One region of the Metabacillus sp. cB07 genome, then DNA from elsewhere that is predicted to be linked to it. Evidence: riboswitches for the same ligand, from Rfam matches in the RefSeq annotation. Region 1 holds a riboswitch; each other region holds the start of a gene.
The links. Region 1 has a riboswitch for lysine ahead of JOJ89_RS15660 (aspartate kinase). Riboswitches for the same ligand answer to the same signal wherever they lie in the genome.
Positions count from the first base shown of each region.

Region 2: linked by a shared signal. The riboswitch ahead of JOJ89_RS18155 (amino acid permease) and the one ahead of JOJ89_RS15660 (aspartate kinase) in region 1 are both predicted to bind lysine.
Region 3: linked by a shared signal. The riboswitch ahead of JOJ89_RS17900 (Na+/H+ antiporter NhaC family protein) and the one ahead of JOJ89_RS15660 (aspartate kinase) in region 1 are both predicted to bind lysine.

Region 1 is NZ_CP069296.1:3,039,513-3,043,712, forward strand. Features, by position in the region: gene sdhA (succinate dehydrogenase flavoprotein subunit) at 1-88, opposite strand, end outside; gene JOJ89_RS15650 (succinate dehydrogenase cytochrome b558 subunit) at 119-727, opposite strand; gene JOJ89_RS15655 (YslB family protein) at 1,075-1,491, shown strand; gene JOJ89_RS15660 (aspartate kinase) at 1,541-2,782, opposite strand; lysine riboswitch at 2,913-3,094, opposite strand; gene uvrC (excinuclease ABC subunit UvrC) at 3,169-4,200, opposite strand, start outside.
Region 2 is NZ_CP069296.1:3,536,437-3,540,636, reverse strand. Features, by position in the region: gene JOJ89_RS18160 (CBS domain-containing protein) at 1-75, shown strand, start outside; gene JOJ89_RS18155 (amino acid permease) at 108-1,523, opposite strand; lysine riboswitch at 1,640-1,817, opposite strand; gene JOJ89_RS18150 (twin-arginine translocase TatA/TatE family subunit) at 2,039-2,215, shown strand; gene JOJ89_RS18145 (M3 family oligoendopeptidase) at 2,350-4,143, shown strand.
Region 3 is NZ_CP069296.1:3,488,455-3,492,654, forward strand. Features, by position in the region: gene JOJ89_RS17895 (sodium-dependent transporter) at 1-566, opposite strand, end outside; gene JOJ89_RS17900 (Na+/H+ antiporter NhaC family protein) at 783-2,339, opposite strand; lysine riboswitch at 2,467-2,649, opposite strand; gene yunB (sporulation protein YunB) at 2,771-3,538, opposite strand; gene JOJ89_RS17910 (YunC family protein) at 3,641-3,943, opposite strand; gene JOJ89_RS17915 (bifunctional metallophosphatase/5'-nucleotidase) at 4,005-4,200, opposite strand, start outside.

The sequences.
Region 1 (4,200 bases):
CTACATGAACGCCGGATTCTGCTGCTTTGATGGTTGCCATCAGGCCTGCCAAACCGCCTCCGACGACAATAATTCTACCTTTACTCATCTGGCCCACTCCCTTTGATTCTAGTACTCATCAAACAAATGCAAAAATAGTGCTGACTCCAACGTAGGACAGTGCAAGGAAAAGTGCGATTGTCACGTAAGTGGAGATCAATTGTGATCTAGGAGTGACTGTAATTCCCCAGCTCACAGCAAATGACCACAGGCCGTTTGCAAAGTGGAAGATTGTTGATACTACACCAACTACGTAAAAAACAATCATGAATGGATTGCTGAAAATAGAGGCCATCATATCAAAATTCACTTCTGCTCCAAAGGCAGCTGCAATTCTTGTTTCCCACACGTGCCATGAAACGAAAATCAGTGTAATAACACCTGAGATTCTCTGAAGCATGAACATCCAGTTGCGGAAGTATCCGAACTTGCTGACGTTGTTTTTCGCTGTAAACGCAATGTAAATTCCGTAGATTGCATGGTATAAAAGCGGGAGGAATATAATAAATGTCTCCAGAACAATTCTAAACGGCAAGCTTTCCATAAAATGTGCAGCATTGTTAAATGCTTCTTCTCCTCTTGTTGCAAAGTTATTTACAACAAGATGCTGAATTAAGAAGACGCCAACCGGAATCACTCCAAGCAAGGAATGAAGTCTTCGGTTCAAATACTCTCTGTTTCCAGCCATCTCAACATAACCCCCTAGTAATCTTAAAATCTTTTTTTTAATGTTTCTCCTATTCCCCGGCAATCTTTTAAAAAAATAAACATTGTATGATAAAATGTGACAAATTTATTGTACTCCTCACGCGGTACAGCGTCAAGAAAACGTGTTCATAAATTTTAATTTTGTGACAAATCTCTTTTTCAAACAATTTTTATTTTCTTAAAATACTAATCTGGCGCTGATCGGTCAGATAATTTACTTTTATTGCATGTGCCTCATGCCGCATCTTGATATATAATAAAAATCAGAAAGAGGGGAAGAATGTGAAAAAAACGAAAGAACAAATTGACACGGCACAGCTCAGAGATATGCAGGTGCCTGCGTTTGCATATGAACTCCTTAGAGAAGTGCTTATTCCTGACATTTTGGGGAACGAGTCCGCTTCCATGATGTACTGGGCAGGCAAGAGCCTTGCGCGGAAGTATCCGGCAGAATCCATCGACGAGCTGATCGCTTTCTTTTCGCTCGCAGGCTTTGGAAACCTTTCACTTGTACATAAGAAAAAAGACGAAATGGAATTTCAGCTGCAAAGCGAACTGATCCAGGCAAGATTTAAAACGATGAAAGAACCTTCGTTCCAGCTTGAAGCAGGTTTCATCGCCCAGCAGGTGCAGCGCATGAACAAGCAGATCACCGAAACATATGAGCATGTTAAAAAACGTGCGGACAAAGTTCACTTTACTGTGAAATGGGACTACAAAGACATGGAGTTTGAAAACGAATAAAGGACGGGTACTCATGATACCCGCCCTTTTTTTATTTTCATCAAAGCTCTCAGTTGGCGCCAAGGACGCCTGCCGGCTGCTCTGAAAGTTCAAATGCGTCGTGCAGCGCTTCTACCGCTTTCACCATATCAGCATGGCCGACTACCGTTGAAACTTTTATTTCTGACGTGCTGACCATTTTCACCTCAATCTGTTCCTTCGCAAGAACATGGAACATTTCCGCGGCAACTCCCGGGTTTGAGACCATTCCGGATCCTACGATCGAGACTTTGGCCAGGCCGTTTTCAAATTCGATCCGTTCAAATCCGAGTTCCTCCTTATACGTTTCAAGAACGTGCACGGTCTCTTCGACCTCACCTGTTTTAACAGAGAATGAAAGAGAAGCAATCTGTGCGTTTGCTGTACTTTGAATAATAATATCCACATTGATTCCGTGGCTTGCGAGTGTTTTGAAAATGGTGGAAAGAGCCATCAATCCGTTTTGCAGCCCGCAAACCGTCACTTTTGACACCTGATCTTCAAATGCAATGCCTCTTACAATTAAATTCTGTTCCATATCTGTTTCCTCCTCAATAAGCGTGCCCCGTTCGGCTTCTGTGCTGGATCTGACTTCAAGCGGTACTCCGTAATTTTTGGCAAATTCAACTGCACGCGGATGCAGGACACCCGCTCCCAGGTTAGCGAGCTCAAGCATTTCATCATAGGAAATTCCCTCAAGCTTTCTTGCCCCTTTTACAAAGCGCGGATCGGTTGTGTAAACACCCGTCACATCTGTATAAATATCGCATTTGTCCGCTTTCAGCGCCGCTGCTAAGGCAACTGCTGTTGTATCGGATCCTCCGCGTCCAAGAGTCGTAATCTCGCTGCCGTCTGCAAAGCCCTGAAATCCGGCAACAACGACGATTTTCCCTTCAGAAAGCCGTTTTTCTATTTTCTCTGTATCAATTCCGGAAATTCTCGCATTTCCATGGACGTGCTCTGTGCTGATGCCGGCCTGCCAGCCTGTATAGGAAACAGCGTCATAGCCTTTCGCCTGCAAAGCCATTGTCAGTAGAGAGATGGTCACTTGCTCTCCTGTTGAAAGCAGCATGTCCATTTCGCGCTTGCTTGGTTTTTGTGTGATTTCAGCTGCAAGTGATACTAAATGATCCGTTGTTTTCCCCATTGCCGATACAACGACAACAACACTGTTGCCCTTTTGGCTTTCTTCAGCTGCACGGTTGGCAGCATTCATGATTTTCTCCGGAGAACCAACTGATGTGCCCCCAAATTTTTGTACAATTAAACCCATATCGCCTCTCGCCTTTCAAGTCTTATTTGATCGTCAGCAAGTAAAAGGGAGAATCCCGGAAAACGCAAAAAAAGCAATGAGATTCTCTATCTCATTGCTTGCATAAACGAATAATGGAACTTCATTCATACAATGAGATAGCGCTCCAAGAAAAACATCTTCTTGACAATCCTGCGTCTCTTAAACGCAAAACCAGCAAAGAGAAGAAATGGCTCTTTCTTTGCTTCGGCGGCGCTCCCCTTTCACGCGTCTTCAAAGGAATCCATTTTCCTCTGACGCGCTACTCTTGAAGTCCGCACCTCTACCGTCATTTAACGAACTAAACGATCTGATTTATGAAATTAGTTAAAATTTTAGCAAACCTTACTGCTTAAAGCAAGAACATTTTATGCTTCTTCTTTTTCCTGCAGTTTTTCATAGATTAATTCTGCGGTATTTGAAGGCATGCCTGCAGCGATAATGTCCTCAATACTTGCCTCTTTCATTTTTTTCACAGACCCGAAATGTTTCAGCAGGACCTTCCTGCGCTTTTCGCCAACGCCGGGTATGTCATCCAGAATCGATTGAAAAGCGGTCTTTCCGCGCGTCTGCCTGTGGAAAGTAATCGCAAACCGGTGAACCTCATCCTGAATGCGCTGGAGGAGATAGAACTCCTGGCTGTTTCGTTCAAGCTCCACAATTTCAGGCGGACTGCCGACCATGAGGTTGGATGTTCTATGTTTGTCGTCCTTTACAAGGCCTGCTACAGGTATGGTCAAGCCAAGCTCATTTTCAAGCACATCCTGAGCTGCTGCAAGGTGGCCTTTTCCCCCGTCAATAATAATCAAGTCAGGAAGCGGTAGTTCTTCTTTCAGGACGCGCGTATATCGTCTGCGGACAACTTCCCGCATCGACTCATAATCATCAGGGCCTTTAACGGTTTTAATTTTATACTTTCTGTATTCCTTTTTAGCAGGCTTCCCGTCAATGAAAACGATCATGGCCGATACCGGATCTGTACCCTGAATGTTTGAATTATCAAAGGCTTCAATTCTTGCAGGCGTATAAATACCCATTTTTTCACCCAGCTGGTCGATCGCTTTTATCGTTCGTTCTTCATCGCGCTCAATCAGCGAGAATTTTTCTTTAAGGGCAATTTTCGCATTTTCATGTGCAAGCAGAACGAGATCCTTTTTCTTTCCCCGCTGAGGCTGCGTCGCAGTGACTCCGAGAAGCTCAGCAGCCATCTCCCGGTCAACGCTGTCCGGAAGCAGTATTTCTTTAGGAAGAATGTGATTGCTCTTTGAGTAAAACTGGCCGAGGAAGGTTAAAAACTCTTCTTCCGGTTCCTGATAAAGCGGGAACATGGCAATATCCCGTTCAATCAGCTTGCCCTGTCTTACAAAAAACACCTGAACGCACATCCACCCCTTGTCGTA
Region 2 (4,200 bases), 500 kb from region 1:
TTCATTGGAATCATAAGAAGGAGAGAAATCATTGAGTATTGTGCAAGCCAGATGTTTGCTCCGGCAGCAAATTAAAAGGGCTGCATAATGGATGCAGCCCTTTTTGGTTAAGCAGAGGCAGATTCTTCTTTTTTCATGTACTTTACAAGGAATGGATAGATCACAAAGCCTGCAAGGAAAAGGCCGACACCTAAAGCAAATGTTTTAAGGTCTGCTGTTCCGGTGACGATAACCCAGACAGAATAAATACAGGCTATGGACGCGATGATCCCGTCTTTTACACGCGAACCCTTTACCAGATCATACGTTTCTCCTTTAGCAATCAGCTTCAGGAAGAAGATGGAGGATACTAGGTACGGGAAAAGATAAGCAAGTGTAGCTGACGTTGTCAGGAACGTATAAGCTTCGCTGATGGTTCCTGAAATCGTTGAGAAAATGAAAATCTGCGACATCAAATTTGTTATCAGCAGGGCATTTAAGGGACTGCCTTTTTTATTGGTCTTTGCAAAGAATGCCGGGAAGATGCCTGATTTCGCGGCCTGATACGGCACTTCAGAAGAAAGCAGAATCCAGCCGATGGTGGAACCGAACAGAGACACAACGGCGAGCAGAGCCATCGCATTCGCTCCTGCATCTCCTAAAATAACGGAGAGCACATCGACGAATGGTTTGTCGGAGGTCTGCAGCTGTTCATGCGGAAGAACGGCCATGGTTATAAGTGTGATAATCATATAGATGAAAACAGCAATGATTAAGCCGGTAATAGTCGCTTTTTTCACATCTTTTTGTGAAGATGCACGACCTGAAAGAATAACGGCCGATTCAATGCCGACAAACGCCCATAAAGTTGAGATCGCGGCGAACTGAATTTGACTTGTCAGTCCGAGTGTACTGCCGCTGTCTGTTTCAACCGGGAAATAGAATTCGCCGAAAGAGGCAGATTCGAGTGCAAATAATCCGGCAATGATAAACAGCATAAATCCAATGACTTTAGAAGCGGTAGCAGCAAAATTAAGCTTCCCTGCACCCGTCATGTTTGTGACAAGAATGGAATGAGTACCCCAAAGCAGGATGGTACACACAGCAAACGTTACTGCTCTCCCAAGCTGAACGTCCTGTGAACCTATCGTAAAAAGAACCGATTTGTCAGACATAATCGGAAAAAAGGAAGATAAATAGCCGGCAAAGCTGGTGATAATGGCGACATTGCTGATCCAGTTCGCGACCCAGTATCCCCAGACCATACTGAAGCCTGCGACATTTCCTTTTTTAGGCGAATCAAAAAGTGCTTTCGCATAGCTTTGAGGACCGGCCGTCAAATCCGGTCTGCGGATAGAAAGATTGCCGAAAACAAGAGCAATCATCAGTACGCCGAATCCAGTGACAAGCCAGGCGCTCGTTACACCGAGAGGACTTGCCGTTTGTGCAAGTGTACTCGGAAGCATGAAAATACCCGATCCGACCATATTTCCTACAACAAAGGCTGTTAACAGCCAAAAACCCCATTTTTTCTGTTTCAAAATGTGAAACCTCCTATGGAACACATACCTTATTTTCAGTCTGTGTCATTCTTGATAGAAACAAACAAAAAGACGCACGGAAAAGTCCGTGCGCCAGAATACGCAAAAACTCACCATCATCTCCAGATAGCACTCCGCAGAAAAATCTGCGGCAGTCCGGCACCTGTTCGATGCCGTCCCAGCGTATAACAGTGTGGCTGTTATACACTTCGGCGCGAAGGCCTTTCGTCATGCGTTCATCAGCCCCACCGGCCTCATGCATGCTACTCTTCCAATCGCGCAACCTCTACCTCACTGAGATGTCGTGAGGATTTTTAATGTTATTTTAATAGCATTAATTTAGCAGGGGGATATAAATTTGTCAACGAGATATCCCATTTAGCAATATTTGCATGATATCTTGAAATAATTGTCACCAAAACTTCACTTTGCAATGTACACAGGAATCTACTATAATTTACAAAGATAACGTTTTCTTTCTATTTTTATGAAAATATGACATGGAAGAAGGGTACATGATGAACTTGGGATTCGGCGAAATCATGTTGATTGTGTTTGTGGCACTCCTGCTTTTCGGACCGAAAAAACTTCCGGAGCTGGGCAAAGCTGCAGGCAAAACACTGAGAGAATTCAAGAATGCAACAAAAGGCTTAATGGATGACGATGAGGTAAAATCAGATAAATCTGTAAAGTAAATAAGAACAGCCTGCGGGTTGTTTTTTTTTTGATTTTAAAAAGAGTAAGAATTATACAAAAATTCAAACGGATGTTATATAATAGACCTGTCAGTTTATTTAGTGCAGCGAAATACTTAATAGGGGGTAGAATTATGAAAGCCGCTACATATGCAGAAACATGGGATTTGAATGTGTTTTTCGGAGGAGGCAGCAAGTCTGAAAGTTTTAAGCGCCACTTAGAAGAGCTTGAAAAGGACGTTCCATTATTTAAGGCCGAGGCAGATCAGCTGGATGTGCCAAGCTCAAAAGAGGATCACGTTTACCTTAATGAAATCCTTGATTCATTTCAGGGGATTGCAAAAAGAATTAGACAGGCGGGTGCATTTGTCGGCTGCCTGCAGGCCCAGGATACAGAGGACAAAAACGCTGCTGTTCTGAGAGGGAAAGTAACGCAGCTCAGCTCTCACTTTCAGAATGCACTCGCAAGCCTTGATCAAAAGCTTGTAAAAGTGGAGGATAGAATCTGGGAAGAGCTTATTCTGACGGAAAGTCTGGCTGACCTCAGCTATGTGCTAACTGAACGCAGAAACAAAGCGAAGAATAAACTGCCGATGGAGCAGGAAACGCTGATCAATGCTCTTTCTGTTGATGGATATCATGCGTGGGGACAGTTTTATGACACTCTCGTCTCAACGGTGAAAATTCCATTCAGAGAAAATGGAGAAGTAAAAGAACTTTCCGTTGGCCAGGCGGCCAATAAATTCTCAAGCGGGGACCGTGAAGTACGCAAGGCTGTTTTTGAAGAGTGGGAAAAAGCATGGGGAAGCAAAGCTGATTTATTTGCACAAACGCTGAATCATCTTGCGGGCTTCAGGCTGAATGTCTACGAAAAGCGCGGCTGGAACGACGTGCTCAGCGAGCCCCTTGAAATCAACCGGATGAAGCGGGAGACGCTTGATGTCATGTGGAAAGTTATCTCTGAAAACAAGCAGTCTCTAGTGAAGTATTTAAAAAGAAAAGCAGAGCTTCTCGGGGTGGAGAAACTCAGCTGGTATGATCTTGATGCGCCGATCGGCGGCAAAGAGTCGAAGGTTTCCTACCAGGAGGGAGCTGAGTTTATTCTAGATCAGTTCTCAAACTTCGGAGAGGAGCTTACCTCTTTTACGAAAAAAGCCTTTGAGGACCGCTGGATCGAAGCGGAAGACAGACAGGGAAAGGCGCCGGGCGGATTTTGCACAAGCTTTCCTGAGAGCGACCAGTCCCGCATCTTTATGACGTTCTCAGGCACGCCTTCAAACATTGCGACTCTTGCCCATGAGCTTGGCCATGCGTTTCACCAGCATGCAATGGCAGGCGTTCATCCGCTGAACCGCAGCTATGCGATGAATGTGGCGGAAACGGCTTCGACATTTGCCGAGATGATTGTGGCGGATGCTTCAGTGAAAAAAGCAAAAACGGAAGAAGAGCGCCTTGCCCTGCTTGAAGATAAAGTACAGCGCAGTGTGGCGCTTCTGATGAACATACATGGCCGTTTTATTTTCGAAAATGCGTTTTATGAAGAGCGCAAAAAAGGAATGGTGAGTGCCGAGAGAATCAGCGAGCTGATGGAAGACGCTCAGAAAGAAGCCTATTGTGATTCATTAGGCGAGTATCACCCGCACTTCTGGGCATCAAAGCTCCACTTTCATATTACGGGCGTTCCATTCTATAACTTCCCGTATACATTCGGTTACTTGTTCTCGCTTGGAATCTATGCAAAAGCGCTTGAGGAAGGAGCTGCTTTTGAGCAGAAATACATTGCCTTGCTTAAAGATACAGGCTCGATGCAGGTTGAAGATCTTGCCATGAAGCATCTTGGCGCTGATCTGACAAAAGAGGATTTCTGGAAAGACGCAGTGGCTCTTATAGTTCAGGATGCAGAGGAGTTTCTTGAGGCAGTAAAATAATTATAAGATACTGCACCCTTAAGCTATTTGAAGGGGTGCAGTTTTTTTGTTTAAAAC
Region 3 (4,200 bases), 450 kb from region 1:
ATAATTAAGAATAAGACCACTAAAGTCGGAATGAAAATTTTGTTTGCAAGCTCAATCCCTTTTTTAACTCCGGCAAATAAAACACCAAGTGTAACCACCCATACAATCAGGAGCGGAATGAGAACTCCAGGTGCAAATCCGCCAAGTTCGCCAGGCGCTGCAGCTTGAAGGTAATCATTGAAGAGGAACGTTTGAGTGTCTTTTCCCCAGCTTAAATTTAATGAAAAACCGCTGTATGATATTGCCCATGCGATAATGACAGAATAATAAGTAGAAATGACAAATGCTATTCCAACCTGCCACCATCCGAGCCATTCAAACTTCTTGCTTAACCGTGCATACGTTAAAGGTGCAGAACCGCGGTACTTGTGACCTAGAGTAAATTCCATTACAAGCAGGGGAATACCTGCTGTCAGCAATGCGAAAAGGTACGGGATGAAAAACGATCCTCCGCCGTTTTCGTACGCCACTCCAGGAAAACGCCAGATGTTTCCAAGTCCGATTGCCGATCCGACAGCCGCTAAAATAAAGCCTGCCCTTGTTCCCCACTGTGGACGATTATCCATTTGTGTAAAGCCCCCTTTAGCCTTTTCTTCCGAATTTGGAAGAATTATAATTTTTAATATTTTCTGATATTTCAATATAACTATACATAGTATAATCGGACATTATGCCTAAGTCAAAATGATTTTTGAAATTTATTATAGTAAAATGATAAATCTGTCATATTTTCTCGCAAAAAAAAGACAGAGTCCGCGTGAACTCTGCTTTTTTCTTATTTGTTAAACAGCTGTTGCCTTTTTCTTGAAAATAAGGATAAAGACAATTAAAAGCACAATTACTGTCAAAAGTCCCAGAATCATACTTCCGGAAAGTCCAAGAACTAAATATCCAAGAGCTGCCATGATTCCTCCTGACACTGCATATGGAAGCTGCGTCACCACATGGTCGATGTGATGGCTTCCCGCTCCAGTAGAGGATAGAATCGTCGTATCTGAAATAGGAGAACAGTGATCTCCGAGTACAGCTCCTGCAAGGACAGCCGCCATTGCCGGAAGAAGCATCGAAATATCAGTTGCAGCCGTTATTTCGCCTGCTATTGGAAGCATGATGCCGAATGTTCCCCATGACGTTCCTGTAGCAAACGCCATAAAACCTGCAAGAACGAACAGAATGACAGGCAGGAAGGCTGTATTCATGTTTGACTGCTCTACTAGCCCTGCAAGGTATTCTCCTGTTTTCAGCTGGCCGATCAAATCAACGATCATCCAGGCAAGCGTCAGAATATAAATGGCCGGAAGCATTGATTTAATGCCCTCAAGGAAAGCTTTTGGCAAGTAGGCAGAAGAGATGCCTTTGCCTAAATATAAACCAAGTGTAACCACGAGACCGATAAGTCCTCCAATGACAAGCGACTTCGCCACATCCGTGTATTCAAACATTGTAAGAAGCGTCACTTTAACGCCATCTTCTGCTAGAACGCCTTCATACCCGGTCCAGAGCATGGCGCCTACTGTTCCAATAATCAGGGCAATAATCGGCCAGACAAGATTTCCGATCGAGCCTTTATCACTGACCGGCAGATCTTCCTTAATATCTCCGAGCGGCTCTTTTTCAGGATCAAACAATACGCCTTCTTTCATAGCCCGCTCTTCATGAAACTTCATGCTGCCGAGATTGATGTTGAAGTAGGCCGTTGCAAAAACTAGAGCCAGTGCAGCGAACACATAGTAATTCATAGGAACCATCGTCATAAAAGCAGACAACGGGGTATATTCAGAAACACTGTGGGTTGCAAGAATGGTCCCGATCATGGCAATGATATACGCTCCCCAGCTTGAAACCGGAGAAACAACACACACTGGCGCAGAGGTTGAATCAATAATATAGGCAAGCTTGGCTCTTGAAACTTTCTGCCGGTCTGTAATCGGACGGCTGACCTGACCTACAGCCAGTGCGTTGAAATAATCGTCGATAAAAATCATAATGCCCAGAAGTGCAGCGGTAAACTGAGCACCAGCCCGTGTTTTAACACGCTTTTGAGCCCATTCGCCAAACGCCCTGCTTCCGCCTGAAATGGAAATCAGCGCAGTCACAACGCCAAGGATAAGCAGGAAAAGAAGAATGAACACATTCCACGTATTGAGCTCTCCGTCTGCAATAAAGATGGCTTTAAAAGCTCCCCAGATTTTCGAAAGGGTTTCTCCAATGGAAAAGTTTGTGAGAATAAGTGCGGCGGAAAGGATTCCGACTCCTAGTGAAAGAAGGACTTTCCTTGTAAGTATGACCATCAGAATGGCGATGATCGGGGGAAGAATTGAATAAATAGTGCCTGACATGGTAAAACCTCCTGGAATTAGTAATGGGGCTACCGGCACGATGCAAGGATAAAAAAGTGCAAATAAAAAAGAGTACGATAGAAAATAACTATCATTACTCTTTTTAGGTAATGTTATGTTATCCTCCACGATCAGTAGCCCACCATTGCAGATATCCCTGCAATGACAGTGTTACCCTTATTCAAGGTAACCCCAGCTGTGCAGATGTTGACGCATGCTGCATAACTTCGGCAAAAAAGCCTTTTGTATAGTGATCTCAGTTGTCATCCTCACACTATCTACTCTTCTTTTTCGCGCCTCTACCTCATCATGAGACAAGGTGAAGTATTCAATTTGTATGCTGATTTAACGGACATATTTCTTTAGCCCCAAAAAGCAGCTCATTAACTAGTTGGATTATATCAATAATCTCCTAATCTATCAACAGCAACTTACCTTCCAGTTGATTCCACGGGAACTTCAAGCGCAGGAGGTGAGCTTCCTCCGCCCCCGTTGTAATAGCTTGGCACTTGCCCCTGAACAGCTTTAATCGCAATCGGGATGTTGTTTCTTACTGTAGCAGTTCGTGTGGAGAACGGAATGACCACCTCGACATTCACTTCAATTTCAACTGCTATTTCAATCAGCGCATTGTTAATTCCATACTGCTGAATCGTTTCCTTCACATCAGTCTGCACCTCACCGACAACGTAAAAACGGACGGGCACTTTCGGACCGAGGTTTCCAATCAGTGCATTATTCGTTGCCTGGCCAAGCGGAATCGAGTAGATGATTCCCTCGCCCTGTTTATCTTTCGTAAGATGCTCGCCCTCCGGCAGTTCAAGCGCGTCAATATTACCTTTGGAAGCTTCTCTTAAATTCGCCTGAATCTTGTCGGTTGTCTTGGCAAGCACGCTTCTGACAAATTTGGCGTTAAAATCGATTGTCGTCACATTCCCTTTTTCATCCGTATCAACGACAAACATTTCATCCACATCTACATCTTCTTTAATGTCCTTGTTAATCGCATTCTGGATAACAAGTGTCGCAATCCGTTTTGTTTCGGTTTCAGCCACCGTCATTAATGTCGGTTCAATTCCCTTATTAACAATCCACAGCCCCGCAGCTGTAGATAAGATAAAAAAGACGAGTGAAAGCAGGAATACATATCTGAAAGGAAGCGGCCCTTTTTTATGAGGACGGCTGCGGAATCTGGCCAAAAATAAATCCCCCCTTTACAAGCTATATTTATGCATGTAAGGAGGGATGTACGCTATTTTTTTGAAGTTATCTATTAAAACGATGCTGTTATAAAGTTCGTCTCAGAGCATTCTAAGCAGGGCATCTCTTCCGCTCATTCCTACGTGAATTCCGCGGTTTTCGGCTTCAAAGGTGATGGATTCAAGCGGAGCATCAAGAAGCTGTTCGATCGTCCGGACGCCGACTGCTCTGCCTGCAATAATTCCCCGCTCTTTCAATTTTTCATTCAGCAGCGCTACATCGAGTGCTCCGCACATAATGTACCCTTTGTCGCTTGTAACAGCCATGAAATTTGTTTTAGGCAAAGCAACCGTTATAGCTGTAAATTGATGACTTCCAATCATAATAGGTGTCATGGATACCATCGTTCTTTCACACTCCCTTCCTTCTGTAATTTATGAAGGCAGGAGGCATTGAGTGTGAAAACTAGGCATTCTTGTACGAATGTCCCTGTTTCAGCTTCCAGGCAAGGACATCACGCAGCATTTCAGGCATATAATAGGTTTTCTTTTCAGCATGGTAAATGGAAGGGTACAGCACGCCCAAAGTGAACATATCGACTGTCGCAACGTCATAGGTGCGGTCAGGATCAAGCGGCTCTCCTTGTATAAGAATGCCCGTA